One region of the Salmonella sp. FC25216 genome, then DNA from elsewhere that is predicted to be linked to it. Evidence: predicted binding sites of a transcription regulator. Region 1 holds the regulator's gene; the other holds the start of a gene.
The links. The regulator PhoB, encoded in region 1, activates phosphate uptake and scavenging genes when phosphate is short. The targets are predictions, from matches to a motif close to CTGTCATAAAACTGNCNNAT.
Positions count from the first base shown of each region.

Region 2: the regulator PhoB is predicted to act here: its motif matches at 2,566-2,585, upstream of uvrB (excinuclease ABC subunit UvrB).

Region 1 covers NZ_JBDGON010000007.1:169,776-177,582, forward strand. The annotation lists gene proY (proline-specific permease ProY) at 1-577, opposite strand, end outside; gene brnQ (branched-chain amino acid transporter carrier protein BrnQ) at 652-1,971, opposite strand; gene phoR (phosphate regulon sensor histidine kinase PhoR) at 2,380-3,663, opposite strand; gene phoB (phosphate response regulator transcription factor PhoB) at 3,733-4,422, opposite strand; gene sbcD (exonuclease subunit SbcD) at 4,637-5,839, shown strand; gene sbcC (exonuclease subunit SbcC) at 5,836-7,807, shown strand, end outside.
Region 2 covers NZ_JBDGON010000005.1:67,196-75,002, reverse strand. The annotation lists gene uvrB (excinuclease ABC subunit UvrB) at 315-2,336, opposite strand; gene bioD (dethiobiotin synthase) at 2,986-3,672, opposite strand; gene bioC (malonyl-ACP O-methyltransferase BioC) at 3,665-4,420, opposite strand; gene bioF (8-amino-7-oxononanoate synthase) at 4,404-5,561, opposite strand; gene bioB (biotin synthase BioB) at 5,558-6,598, opposite strand; gene bioA (adenosylmethionine--8-amino-7-oxononanoate transaminase) at 6,685-7,807, shown strand, end outside.

The sequences.
Region 1 (7,807 bases):
ACCCGCCGTTGCTCCACAGGTTATGAATGCCGGTGGGCTGCCCGCCGTTGCCAATTCCCCACACAATGATACCGATACCCGCGACAATCATGATAATAATGGTGGCGACTTTGAAGAAGGAGAACCAAAACTCCAGCTCGCCAAACACCTTGACGCTCATCAGGTTGATGGCGCAAATGATCAGCACCACGCTAAGAACCCAAATCCAGTGCGGCACGGCGGGGAACCAGACGCCCATGTATATGCCGAACGCGGTCACGTCGGCAATGGCGACGATCAGGATCTCAAAACAGTAGGTCCAGCCGGTGATATAGCCCGCCAGCGGGCCGAGGTTTTCCTGCGCATAGCGCGAAAATGAGCTGGCGGCAGGGTTGTGAACGGACATTTCCCCCAATGCGCGCATAATGATATATGCCGCGACCCCGCCAATAATATAGGCCAACAGCACGCTCGGCCCCGCCATTTTGATGGCGTCCGCCGAGCCGTAAAACAGGCCGGTGCCGATTGCCGAACCTAATGCCATAAAGCGAATGTGCCGGGTACTCAGCCCACGCTTTAGCTTATTATTGCTTTCCATCAATTTCTGACCTATCAACACAATAAAAAACCACGGGGCGTTAAGCCCCGTGGTGTACACATATGTCAGCGATTTTAGTGAGCGCTGGAGGCCACCTGTCGACCCGCCGCGCGATCCCAGATAATCGCCAGGATCACCATCACCACCGTTGGCATCAACCACGCCAGTCCTTGTTCCGCCAGCGGCAAACGCTGGCTCCAGGCTGGCAACACATCGCCAAAGGCAGATGCTTTGATGCCGTCAAGGATACCAAAAAGCAGGCTGATAAACATTGCCGGTGCGATGATGCGGGTGGAATTATGCCACCATGAGCGGGTAAAACTTAATACAACCAGTGCGATACACGGCGGATAGATAGCCGTCAGCACCGGAATGGAGATTTGAATCAGATGGCTCAGTCCGAGGTTTGACACCACCATAGAGAAGCCGCCGAGGATAAAGACCAGCGTCCGGTAAGACAGCGGAATATACTGCGCGAAGAACTCAGCGCAGGCGCAGGTCAGCCCCACCGCCGTCACCAGACAGGCGATAAAGATTAGCGCCGCCAACAGGAAGCTTCCCGCGCCGCCAAAGGTATGCTGAACGTAGGCATGAAGAATCGCCGCGCCGTTCGCTGACTGATCGACCAACGTCGCGCTGTCAGAGCCTAAGCGGAACAAGGCAAGGTAAAGCAGCGTCAGCCCCACGCCCGCCATCAGGCCGGCCCAGACCGTGTAACGCGTCAACAGGCGCGCTTCGGTAACGCCGCGAGAACGCGCCGCGTTCACAATAACGATACCAAACACCATCGCGCCCAGCGTATCCATCGTCAGATAGCCGTTCACAAATCCGTTAGAAAAGGCCGCATTCTGATAAGCGTCCAGGGCGTTGCTGATTGGACCGGCAGGCCAAACGATAGCCGCAACGGAAAGGATGACCAGCGCAATAATTTTCAACGGCGCCAGGAAATTCCCTACCGTATCCAGCAGCTTACCCGGATAGAGGGAAACCAGAATAACGATAGCGAAATAGACCACGCTGTAAATCAGCAACGGCATTGCAGAATCGCCGGTCAACGGAGCGATACCGACCTCAAACGACACCGTCGCGGTACGCGGCGTCGCAAATAACGGCCCGACGGCCAGATAACAAACGGTCGCCAGCAGGAGGCCCGCCACTTTACCAATCGGCGTACTGAGGCTGTCTACGCCGCCGCCGACTTTCGCCAGCGCCACAACGGTAAGAACCGGTAGACCCACGGCGGTAATCAGAAAGCCAATAGCGGCTGTCCAGACGTGTTCACCCGCCTGCAAACCGACCATAGGAGGAAAAATAATATTGCCTGCGCCAACGAACAGCGCAAATGTCATAAAGCCCAGGGCGATGATATCGCGCGATTTTAACTGATGGGTCATAAAGTCTTACTGCCTGTGGATGGTGATGTTGTAAACATTAAAATTTTTGCCTTTCCCGGAGGATTATAAAGCGGCGTTTTTTATCAATTTCAGCGGGAAAAACTCCCGGACCGATGCGGCGAAGAATTGTTTTTCGATTTACCGCGCAAATGCAGCCGTAATGACAGCACCTGGAGCGCAATTTAAACGCTTATAACGTTTTAAAGCAAGGTGGGATCTAAAAACCAGATGAATATAGCGATATGAAATTTACAACCAGAATAAAACACCATTCTCATGAAAAAGTTATGGCTAATCATGCGAACAAAAAACCACCAGACGTTGAAAGTTTCAGCGCCCCCGCATTAACTGCAAAGAAAATAAGCCAGCATCCGCTGGCTTATGGAAAGTTATACTTACGAAAGGTAATTAGACGCTATTTTTGGCAATTAAACGTTCCGGCAGAACAAAGCTAAATCGCGTTCCTTTACCAGGCAAACTGTCGACTTCAAGGCGGCTTTCATGGTGATTCAGCGCATGTTTCACAATCGCCAACCCCAGGCCGCTGCCGCCCGTTTGACGCGAACGCGCTTTATCGACACGGTAGAAGCGTTCGGTCAGACGAGGAATATGCTCAGCGGCAATCCCCGGACCGTTATCTTGTATGCAAAACTCAGCGCCATGCGCGACATGTCGCCAGCTCACCGTAATATGCGTTCCCGCCGGCGTATGGTTTACCGCGTTATACACCAGGTTTGAGATCGCGCTGCGTAGCTGCTCTTCGTTGCCCAGAACGCTAAGACTATCGTCGACCTCAAACGTAAAGGTATGCTTCTGCTGGCTGAGCGTCTGCGCTTCACGCTCCACGATCCGCAGCATCATCGGTACATCCACTTTTTCATTTAATAACAGCGCCGGGGCCGCCTCAATTTTAGACAACGTAAGCAATTGTTTTACCAGCCCTTCCATACGATACGTTTGCTCGCGCATCGTATGCAGCGCTTTCTCTCGCGTCGCCCCCTCCTGCATCATTTCCAGATAGCCTTGCAATACCGTCAATGGCGTACGCAACTCATGGCTAACGTTGGCGAAAAAGTTACGCCTGGCGCCTTCAAGCTGATGCATTTGCGTCACATCGCGCGCCACCATCAGGAGTTGTTTATCGGTATAAGGCATGACACGGATCTCCAGGTGCCGCCCGGTATTCAGCACCAGATGAAGCGGACGGGTGAAATCACGCGTTTTTAAATACTGGGTAAACTCCGGGTAACGCAGCAGATTGAGAATATTCTGCCCGCTGTCATCCGGCCAGCGTAGCCCCAGTATCTGTTGCGCCAAACCGTTACACCAAAAAATGCCGCCCTCTTCTGTGGTCAGTACCACTGCATCAGGCAGCAACTCCGCGCCGCTGCGAAAACGTTTAATCAGGTTCCCCAGCTCGCGGCGGCGCTTCTTATTTCGCAACTGCATCTGGTGTAAACCGTATAACAGCGGCTCCCAACTTCCCCGTCCCGGCGGCGGCGTCATACTTCTGTCGACCCACAGCCACCAGGAGAGGCGCAATAAATTCCAGAAATGCCAGGCAAGCAGTCCCGTCACCGCCGCCAGTAAAAACCACGGCAGATAACCAAAAAAAGCGCTAAGGATAAGCGCGGGGATGCAACAGAGCACCAACTCCAGCACCAGCCTTTTCCATGACAGCCGTTCCAGCACGCGTCATACTCCCTCAAGAATGGAAAGCCTTCTCCGCCAGAAGCCTGTGATCTACTGGCGGAAAAGGCATTAAAAGCGGGTCGAAAAACGATACCCTGTCCCGCGTACCGTTTGCACCATCCGGTCGTGGCCGCTGTGCTCCAGCGCCTTACGCAAACGGCGAATATGCACGTCGACCGTCCGGTCTTCAACGTACACATTGGTGCCCCAGACATGGTTGAGTAGCTGTTCGCGACTATAAACCCGTTCCGGATGCGTCATAAAGAAATGGAGTAATTTAAATTCGGTCGGCCCCATATCCAGTGGGCTGTCGCCGGTCATCACGCGATGAGAGCCAGGATCAAGGCTCAGTCCCTGCATCTCGATCACCTCTTCGACCGCCATCGGTGAGATACGCCGCATAACGGCCTTAATGCGCGCCACCAACTCCTTGGGGGAAAACGGCTTGGTAATGTAATCGTCAGCGCCGGTTTCCAGCCCGCGCACGCGATCTTCTTCCTCACCTCTCGCCGTCAGCATAACCACAGGAATATCCCGGGTCATGGCTTCACGTTTGAGATGTTTAATAAACTGTAACCCAGACCCGCCGGGCAACATCCAGTCAAGAAGGATGAGATCCGGCCAGGGTTCATTAAGTTTATTCACCGCACTGTCATAATCTTCGGCTTCTACGGGCTGAAAGCCATTTTGTTCGAGCACGAAGCACACCATTTCACGGATCGGCGCCTCATCTTCTACGACCAGAATACGTCTCGCCATAATTTGCCCTGTTAGTCGTTAGTTATCAATGCCGCGCCATTATGCGTCAGATTTATGACAGATTTATGAAAAAAAGGGGTGGTATTGACAGCATGTTGATGATTTATGACACCGTTGAAACATTGCATTACCGTCTACTGGCGGTAAATTGCGCCCAAAAATGGAGGGGATGACGTGTATAATCCCGTTCACGCTTTTTTTGCATGGAACTATTATGCGCATCCTCCATACCTCTGACTGGCATCTGGGACAAAATTTCTACAGTAAAAGCCGCGCCGCGGAGCATCAGGCTTTTCTGGACTGGCTGCTGGAGACCGCGCAGTCCCATCAGGTGGATGCCATTATTGTCGCAGGCGATATTTTTGATACCGGTTCGCCGCCAAGCTATGCCCGAGAACTTTATAACCGTTTTGTCGTTAATTTACAGCAAACAGGCTGTCATTTAGTGGTGCTGGCCGGTAATCATGATTCCGTTGCCACGCTTAACGAGTCACGCGAAATTCTGGCGTTTCTCAATACAACCGTGATCGCCAGCGCGGGCTATGCGCCGCAACTACTTCATCGCCGCGATGGTTCTCCCGGCGCCGTACTGTGCCCCATTCCCTTTTTACGCCCGCGCGACATTATTACCAGCCAGGCGGGGTTGTCCGGCAGCGAGAAACAGCAGCAACTCCTTCATGCGATTGCCGATTATTATCAACAGCAGTACCAGGAAGCGTGCCTGCTACGCGGCGAACGGAAGTTGCCGGTTATCGCGACGGGGCATTTAACCACCGTCGGCGCCAGCAAAAGCGATGCGGTACGCGACATTTATATCGGTACGCTGGATGCCTTTCCGGCGGAGCATTTCCCACCAGCGGATTATATCGCATTGGGACACATTCACCGCGCGCAATGTGTCGGCGGCACAGAGCATATCCGCTATTGCGGCTCCCCCATCGCCCTCAGCTTTGATGAGTGCGGCAAAAGCAAATGCGTGCATCTGGTGACCTTCGACCAGGGGAAATGGCAAAGTACCGAAAGTCTGGCCATCCCCGTTAGCCAACCATTGGCGGTTTTAAAAGGCGACCTGGCGTCAATTACCGAACAGCTTGAGCAGTGGCGCGGCATTGAGCAATCGCCCCCCGTCTGGCTGGATATTGAAATCACCAGCGATGATTATCTACATGATATACAAAGAAAAATACAGACATTAACGGAGTCGCTACCGGTAGAAGTATTACTGGTGCGTCGTAGCCGCGAACAGCGTGAACGCTCGCTGGCGAACGAACGGCGGGAAACATTAAGCGAGCTTAGCGTGGAGGAGGTTTTTGCGCGGCGGCTGGCGCTGGAAGCGTTAGATACCCCGCAGCGCGAGCGCCTGAATCAGCTCTTTTCCAGCACGCTCTACGCGTTGAATGAGGAGCATGAGGCATGAAAATTCTCAGTTTGCGTCTGAAAAACCTGAACTCGCTGAAAGGAGAATGGAAGGTCGACTTTACCGCCGAACCGTTTGTCAGTAACGGGTTATTCGCCATCACCGGCCCGACCGGCGCGGGAAAAACCACCTTGCTTGACGCCATCTGCCTGGCGCTGTACCACGAAACGCCGCGCCTGAATACGGTATCGCAATCGCAAAACGATTTGATGACGCGCGATACGGCGGAATGTCTGGCCGAAGTGGAGTTTGAGGTAAAAGGCGAAGCCTGGCGCGCGTTCTGGAGCCAGAACCGCGCCCGAAATCAGCCTGACGGCAATCTCCAGGCACCACGCGTGGAGTTGGCGCGGTGTTCAGACGGAAAAATCTTTGCCGATAAGGTAAAGGATAAACTGGAGATGATCGCCACGTTGACCGGGCTGGACTACGGGCGCTTCACCCGTTCGATGTTGTTATCACAGGGGCAGTTCGCCGCCTTTCTTAACGCCAAAGCGAAAGAGCGCGCAGAGCTTCTGGAGGAGCTCACCGGCACTGAGATTTACGGGCAGATATCCGCACAGGTATTTGAAAAACATAAATCAGCCCGTCTCGAACTGGAAAAGTTACAAGCGCAGGCCAGCGGCGTCGCCCTATTGGCGGACGAACAGTTACAGCAACTGGAAACCAGTTTGCAGGCGCTTACTGACGAAGAGAAACGCCTGCTGGCCGGCCAGCAGGTACAGCAGCAGCACCTTCACTGGCTGACCCGAAAAAACGAGCTCCACACTGAATTACACGCCCGGCAGCAGTCGCTGTACGCGGCGCAAGAGGCGCGAGAAAAAGCGCAGCCGCAGCTCGCGGCGCTGACTCTGGCGCAACCTGCTCGCCAGTTGCGCCCGCATTGGGAGCGCATTCAGGAACAAACCCGCGCCGTTGAGCGGGTTCGCCAGCACATTGATGAAGTGAATGCTCGCTTACAAAGCGCGTATCGCCTGCGCCAGAGTATCCGCGCCTGCGCGCATCGACAATCCACGCAACTGAACGCCACAGGGCAGCGGTTGAAGGCATGGCTGGCGGAACACGACGGCATCCGCGTCTGGCACAGCGAACTGGCGGGTTGGCGAGCATTATTAACACAACAATCCCACGATCGGGCGCAACTGAGCCAATGGCAACAGCAGTTGATGAGCGATACGCGTCAACTCGACGCACTACCGCCGCTCATGCTCGATCTCACGCCACAGGCGCTGGCGGAAGCCAGGGCGTTACATACCCGGCAACGTCCACTACGTCAGCGTCTCGCCGCGCTTCAGGGGCAAATTACCCCGAAACAAAAGCGTCAGACGCAGCTACAGGAGGCGATTACGCGTCATCATCAGGAACAGACGCAATACACCCAACGCCTGGCGGATAAGCGCCTGAGTTATAAAACCAAAGCACAGGAGCTTGCGGACGTTCGCACTATTTGCGAGCAGGAAGCGCGCATCAAAGATCTGGAAAGCCAGCGGGCGCGCTTACAGCCCGGCCAGCCGTGTCCGCTTTGCGGCTCGACGACACACCCCGCCATCGCCGCCTATCAGGCGCTCGAACTGAGCACGAATCAAACCCGCCGCGACGCGCTGGAAAAAGAGGTCAAAACGCTGGCGGAAGAAGGCGCTGCGCTGCGAGGACAGTTAGATGCCTTAACGCAACAATTACAGCGGGATGAAAGCGAGGCGCAGTCGCTGTTGCAGGAAGAGCAAGCGCTTACTGAGGAATGGCAAACGCTCTGCGCCGCGCTGGGCGTTAAGCTTCAGCCGCAAGAAGATCTCTCTGGCTGGCTGACCGCCGCGGAAGAGCATGAGCAGCAGTTGGATCAGCTAAGCCAGCACCATGCTCTACAAACGCAAATCGCCGCGCATACCGAGCAGGTAGCCCGCTTTACCGCGCAGATTGCGCAGCGTCAGGCGTCGCTGACGGCTGATTTGGCGCTGTATAAGCTTTCCCTTC
Region 2 (7,807 bases), on a different contig from region 1:
ATGACGACCATAAGAATAGCTATACCGATAATACGAAGCAGTTTTTCTCATAGCTGGGGAGACAGGTACTTTTAGCGTTGAGCTCGACCTCAACGCTAATTTTCTTCAGTAGTGATTTAACCACCTAAGTTACTGTTTTTTTTGATATTTCAGGCAATCTCGTTGATCAACGCCTGTAACTGTTTTCCGTTCCTGACTAACTCAGCCCTTGCTGTTGGACTAAGACTATCAAAAGCAGGCAATTATACAGGTTATATATGTACCCCTTACCTGATGCTACTCACAATGCGAAAGCGCCGACGATCGACGCGTTGTCAGGATGCCGCGATAAACAACTCGCGTAGCTGATGCAACTGGTCGCGAATTTGCGCGGCTTCTTCAAACTCCAGATTTTGCGCGTGCTGCATCATTTGCCCTTCCAGCTCATGAATTTTCTGCTGCAACGCTTTCGGCGTCATATCCAGTTCGACAATCCCGGCTTTTGCCGTAGAACGGCCCTTGCCTTTCCCCTTCGCTTTGGTTTTCGCAATGTTCTGCCCCAGCGCCAGGATGTCGACCACTTTTTTGTTCAGCCCCTGCGGAGTGATACCGTGTTCTTCGTTGTACTTCTGCTGCTTCTCGCGACGACGCTCAGTTTCACCAATCGCCTTCGCCATCGACGGCGTGATTTTATCGCCATACAGAATCGCTTTACCGTTAACGTTACGCGCCGCGCGACCTATGGTCTGAATCAGGGAACGTTCGGAGCGCAGGAAGCCCTCTTTATCGGCGTCCAGAATCGCCACCAGCGAGACTTCCGGCATATCCAGCCCTTCGCGCAGCAGGTTAATCCCCACCAGAACGTCAAACTCGCCCAGACGCAAATCGCGGATGATTTCCATGCGCTCCACGGTATCAATATCCGAGTGCAGGTAACGCACGCGCTCGCCGTGCTCTTCCAGATATTCGGTCAAATCTTCCGCCATCCGTTTGGTGAGCGTAGTGACAAGGACGCGTTCATTAATGACCGCACGTTGACGGATTTCGGAAAGCAGATCGTCCACCTGGGTTGCCACCGGACGCACTTCAATGATCGGGTCCAACAGCCCGGTCGGTCGCACGACCTGATCCACCACCTCATCACCAGATTTCTCCAGCTCATAGTTGCCAGGCGTGGCGGAAACATAGATGGTTTGCGGCGCCAAGGCTTCAAACTCTTCAAACTTCAGCGGACGGTTATCCAACGCCGAAGGCAGACGGAAGCCATACTCGACCAGCGTCTCTTTGCGCGCCCGGTCGCCGCGATACATGCCGCCTATCTGCGGGATCGTGACGTGGGACTCATCCACTACCAGCAGTCCATCGGCGGGCAGATAATCGAACAAGGTTGGCGGCGGTTCGCCCGGCCCACGACCCGACAGGAAGCGGGAATAGTTTTCAATGCCTGAGCAGTAGCCCAGCTCGTTCATCATCTCTAAATCGAACTGCGTGCGCTGGCTTAATCGCTGCTCTTCAAGCAGCTTATTATTCGCCAACAGGACCTTACGCCTGTCCGCCAGCTCATCTTTTATCTCTTCCATCGCCTGCAGAATACGCTCGCGCGGCGTCACGTAGTGAGTTTTGGGATAGATGGTATAACGTGGCACCGTTGACTCTACCTGCCCGGTTAACGGGTCAAACAGCGACAGACGTTCCACTTCTTCATCAAACAGCTCAACGCGTAGCGCAATGTCGTCAGATTCAGCCGGGAAGATGTCGATCACTTCGCCGCGCACGCGAAAGGTGCCGCGCTGAAAAGCTTGATCGTTACGGGTGTATTGCAATTCCGCCAGCCGACGCAAAATTGCACGCTGGTCAATCAGCATTCCGACCGTCAGATGCAGCATCATTTTCAGATAGAGATCCGGATCGCCCAGCCCGTAAATAGCGGACACGGAAGCCACCACCACGACATCGCGTCGCTCAAGCAGAGCTTTCGTTGCCGACAACCGCATTTGCTCAATATGTTCGTTTACCGAAGCGTCTTTTTCGATAAACGTATCCGAACTTGGCACATACGCTTCCGGCTGATAGTAGTCATAGTAGGAGACGAAATACTCCACCGCGTTTTCCGGGAAAAACTCTTTCATTTCGCCGTAGAGCTGCGCCGCCAGGGTTTTATTGGGCGCAAGCACCATCGTTGGCCGCTGCAAGTCAGCAATGACGTTGGCAATGGTGAATGTCTTCCCGGAGCCGGTTACGCCCAATAGCGTCTGATGCGCCAGCCCGTCCTCCAGTCCCTCTTCCAGGCGACGTATAGCGTCCGGCTGATCGCCAGAAGGTTTAAAAGCGGAATTCAGTTTGAACGGTTTACTCATGGGCGGCTACCTGAAGGTGTGAGCGGGCAGGTGTATAATTTTACTCCTGGCGGTGAATATTGCCAATAAAAAATACTGGATGAAAAAACAGTAACACTTTAATGTATAGTGGCTATCGGCAAATAACCCACGCCGTCGCGAGGCAAAATGTAGACAGTCGCGGAATAAAATTCCAGCAGCATGCGGTTATCCCCAGACCAGAGTCTTTTTTAACATTTGTCAAGACGTATGATGAAAGTTTTATGTCAATGCCTCCCCCTTCCTTTACAACCATTGATTTTATATAACTCGCTGTCTAAAAAGGGATATTTTCTCAAGCCGTCTTTCGCGCCAATTTAGTCGCAGGCCGCGTCGCCTCTCGCTTACGTTGTGTTTTCTAACTCTAATACACAAGGTTATCCACAGGAATAGTGGATAACTGCTTCCAGCCCGTATCCCCTGCCGCCTGGCAAAATCAGCGCCGGACGTTTTCGCCGGGCGATAAAAAAAAATTATCGCTATTTTTGGCTGATTATTGGCTAACGTAGCGGGAAAAACTGATGCGTACACGCTCACATTTTGCACATTTTTATCAGGATGAAGCCAGGAGGGTCTGGCGAAAGAACAGCAGGATCGTCTGATCCTGCAAGAAGGCGGTTTTTAAGCGAGGTTATGCCCGCTCCAGGGGGCTAAGATCAAGATACTGTCCTGTTGCAGCCTGAGAGGGGGAAACGCCCAGCCACGGAATTTCCCCTAATAGCGGGGCCGGTATGACGCGGCGAAGCGTAGCGAGATATTCACCATGACGCGCGCCCGGCGGCTGTACGTCGTTGGCTATCCATCCGGCAAGCGGCAACCCGGCCTGTTTTACCGCCAGCGTCGTCAGCATGGCGTGATTAATACAGCCCAGCTTGACGCCAACGACCAGAATCACCGGCAACCGCTCCGCCTGTACCCAGTCGGCAAACGTCAGTGTGGCAGAGAGCGGCGTAAACCAGCCGCCTGCCCCTTCTGTCAACACCCAATCTGCCTGCGCCTCCAGCGTTCGCAATCCACGTGATAACACCACCGCCTCTATCGTCCGGCCTTCGTCGGCGCTAACGATGTGGGGAGAGGTAGGCTCGGCAAAAGTATAAGGATTGATAGCAGAATAAGGTTGCGGCAGGCTGCTGTTACGCTGCAAGGCCAACGCATCGCTATTGCGTAGCCCGTCGGTTGTCATTTCGCTGCCGGAAGCGACGGGCTTATAGCCTACGGTTTGATAACCTAACTGCGTTGCGGCCTGCAATAAGGCGCAACTGGCGACCGTTTTACCGACTTCGGTATCAGTACCGGTGACGAAATAGCGTTTAGTCACGTTCAATCACTCCCATAAAAAGATGGTACGTCAGCGGATATTTCCCCTGCCGCTGCGGCCATGCCAACTGAATTTTTCTAAGCCGGGCGCGGGTTAACACATCAGACTCCCGCCCTTCATGAAGATGAGTGGCGCCAATTCCTTTGAGCGAGCGCATCGCGCTCAGGGCATCCTCAAACCACAATGTCATCGCCTGAGTATGACGATACGCCCGCCAGCCGCGCAGCGCGTGGTCAATTGCCTCTTCCGGCAAAAAGCTATTCGCGTGAGCGCGATTATCGACGGCCTGCCATGCCTGACGCAGTTCCGGCAACGATCCCTGGCACAACGTGGTAAATGCCACCACGCCGCCGGGCCGTACGACCCGGTACAACTCGCTCAACGCGTCGCGTAAATCACCGCACCACTGGACCGCCAGGTTGCTCCAGGCCAGGTCAAAAATGCCGGCGTCATGGGGAATCGCTTCGATATCCGCCAGCAAATAGTGATGCGCCGCCTTACGATCGCGCGCCTGTTGCAGCATCGGCAGCGAAAGATCCAGGGCAGTCACTTCGCTCCCCCGTTCACGCCAGTAACGGCTCATACGTCCGGGGCCACAGCCTGCGTCCAATACACTGGCAAAGTGACGGCCTGCCAACAGCGTCAGCAGCGCATCCGCGCTGTGTTGCTGCAAAGAGGCGTGCTGTTCATATTGCGATGCGGCCCGGCCAAACGCCGCCGCAATAGCCTGCTTATTCACCTGCGCCATGCAGCACCTCCAGCAGACGATCAATATCGCACGCTTCATGCGCCTGCGTTAACGTTAAGCGCAGGCGCGCCGTACCGACAGGCACCGTCGGCGGGCGAATCGCCGTCGCCCAGCATCCTTGTCGACGCAGCGCCTCCGCCAGGCGCAGCGCGCGGCTGTTATCGCCCACCATTAACGGCTGGATGGCACTATGGGCATTCAGTAGCGTAAATCGGGACGCGTTAACGCCCGCCCGAAAGCGCTGAACCAGAGCGGCGAGTTTTTCGCGCCGTTCACAACCTTCATCGCTACGGATCACGGCCAGCGAGGCGCTTAACGCCTGCGCCTGCGCGGGGGGCATACTGGTGCTGTAAACCAGATGACGGGCGAATTGCAGCAGATAATCCGCGACGCTTTCCGAACAGAGCACCGCGGCGCCGCTGACGCCAAATCCTTTACCGAAAGTCACCACCAGCAACTCAGGCTTCACCCCCTGTTGCCAGCAGGTGCCCCGCCCCTCATCGCCAGTCACGCCGATGCCGTGCGCATCATCAACCAACAGCCAGGCATGATGCTTGTGGGCAATGTGCTGGATTTCCGCCAGCGGCGCGCTATCGCCGTCCATACTGTACATACCTTCCGTCACGACCAGTTTCTGACCCAGGCAGGGCGATTGCAGTAAACGCGACAGATGCCGCGTATCATTATGGATAAAGCGACGAAGCTGCGCCGGACTCTGATTAGCGGCCTCCAGCAACGAAGCATGACTCAACCTGTCGGCCACAATCCGGTCGTTTTTTTTCATTAACGCGGTAATAACCGCCTGATTCGCCGCAAAGCCAGAGATAAACAGCAACGCGCGCGGATATCCTAACCATTGCGCCAGTTCCTCCTCTAACGCCTGGTGCGCCACGGAATAACCGCTGATATGCCCCGACCCGCCGCTGCCGACGCCAAAACGCGTCGCCGCCTGTTGCCAGGCGCGAATGATCTGCGGATGCTGACTTAAGCCGAGGTAATCATTGCTGGAGAAGTTAAGATACTGTCGCCCGTTCGCTACCAGCCAGCGTCCGGCGCCCTGCGACACCACATAGCGGCGGCGCAACGTATCCGTCGCCCGACGCGCCGTCAGCGCATCGTCGACGCGTTGTTGCCAACTCATAATGCTGCCGCGTTGTAATAATCATCAGTGTCCGGCGTCATCAGCGTCTGCTCCAGACGTTGCTGCTGCTCGTTATCGCCCGCCAGCACCCTGGTCTGCTGCGGATTCAGTCCCAGCTTGCGGAATAACTGCAGATCCTTGTCCTCTGCCGGATTTGGCGTAGTTAACAATTTGCAGCCATAGAAAATCGAGTTCGCCCCGGCCATAAAACACATCGCTTGAGTCTGCTCGTTCATCTGTTCACGCCCTGCGGAAAGACGCACGTATGAGGTCGGCATCATGATGCGCGCCACGGCGATAGTACGAATAAAATCAAACGCATCCACGTCATCGTTATCCGCAAGCGGCGTGCCTTTCACCTTCACGAGCATGTTGATTGGCACACTTTCCGGCGGCGTCGGCAGATTCGCGAGCTGCAACAACAGTCCGGCGCGATCGTTGACCGTTTCGCCCAGACCGACAATGCCGCCGGAGCACACTTTAATCCCTGCTTCACGGACTTTTTCCAGCGTGTCGAGGCGCTCCTGATAGGTACGGGTGGTGATGATATTGCCGTAAAACTCCGGCGAGGTATCGAGGTTGTGGTTGTAGTAATCCAGCCCGGCGTTAGCCAGACGCTGCGCCTGGCTCTCGTTCAACATGCCGAGCGTCATACATGTTTCCAGCCCCATCGCTTTGACGCCCTGTACAATCTGCTCCAGATAAGGCATATCGCGTTCATGCGGATTCTTCCAGGCCGCCCCCATACAGAAGCGGGTCGAACCGGCGTTTTTCGCTTTGCGGGCGGAGTCCAGTACCTGCTCGACCTCCATTAAACGCTCGGCTTCCAGTCCGGTTTTATAGCGCGAGCTCTGCGGGCAGTATTTACAATCCTCCGGGCAGGCGCCAGTTTTGATCGACAACAGCGTGCTGACCTGTACCTGCTGCGGATCGAAATGCTGGCGATGAATTTGCTGCGCTTCAAACAGCAATTCCAGCAGTGGTTTTTCAAATAATTCGGTTACTTGCGACAGTGTCCAGCGTGGGTGGCGAGCCATCGGGCTTCTCCAAAATATGTTGTTTGTTTTTGATATGGTGTAGACTCGTAAACCTAAATCTTTTTAATTTGGTTTACAAGTCGATTATGACAACGGACGATCTTGCCTTCGATAAACGCCATATTTGGCATCCTTACACTTCCATGACCTCGCCGCTGCCGGTATATCCCGTTGAGCGGGCCGAAGGCTGCGAACTGATCCTCGCCTCGGGCGAACGCCTGATTGAGGGGATGTCCTCCTGGTGGGCGGCCATTCATGGTTACAACCACCCGCAATTGAACGCGGCGATGAAATCGCAAATTGACGCCATGTCGCATGTGATGTTCGGCGGCATAACCCACAAGCCTGCGGTGAATCTGTGCCGTAAACTGGTCGCGATAACGCCTGAGCCGCTGGAGTGTGTCTTTTTGGCCGACTCCGGTTCGGTGTCGGTGGAGGTGGCCATGAAGATGGCGCTGCAATACTGGCGGGCGCGGGGCGAATCGCGTCAGCGTTTCCTGACGTTCCGCAACGGTTATCATGGCGACACGTTCGGCGCGATGTCAGTGTGCGATCCGGATAACTCCATGCACAGCTTGTGGAAAGGCTATCTGCCGGAAAATCTGTTCGCGCCGGCGCCGCAAAGCCGGATGGATGGCGAATGGGATGAAAGCGACATTGCGCCATTTGCCCGCCTGATGGCCGCGCATCGCCATGAAATAGCTGCCGTGATTCTGGAACCCATCGTCCAGGGCGCGGGCGGGATGCGCATATATCATCCACAATGGCTCAGGCGTATCCGTAACATGTGCGATCGCGAAGGCATTCTGCTGATTGCCGATGAAATAGCCACCGGGTTTGGCCGTACCGGCAAACTGTTCGCCTGCGAGCACGCCGGGATCGCGCCGGATATTCTGTGTCTCGGCAAAGCGTTAACCGGCGGCACCATGACCCTCTCGGCAACGCTCACCACACGCCAGGTTGCAGAGACTATTAGCAACGGCGAGGCGGGGTGTTTTATGCATGGCCCGACGTTTATGGGGAATCCGCTGGCCTGCGCCGCCGCCTGCGCCAGCCTGACGCTGCTGGAAAGCGGCGAATGGCGCCAACAGGTGGCGTCCATCGAGTCTCAGTTACGCGCTGAGTTAGCCCCCGCACAACGTTCGCCCTGGGTGGCGGATGTGCGGGTGTTGGGCGCGATTGGGGTGGTTGAAACCACACATCCGGTCA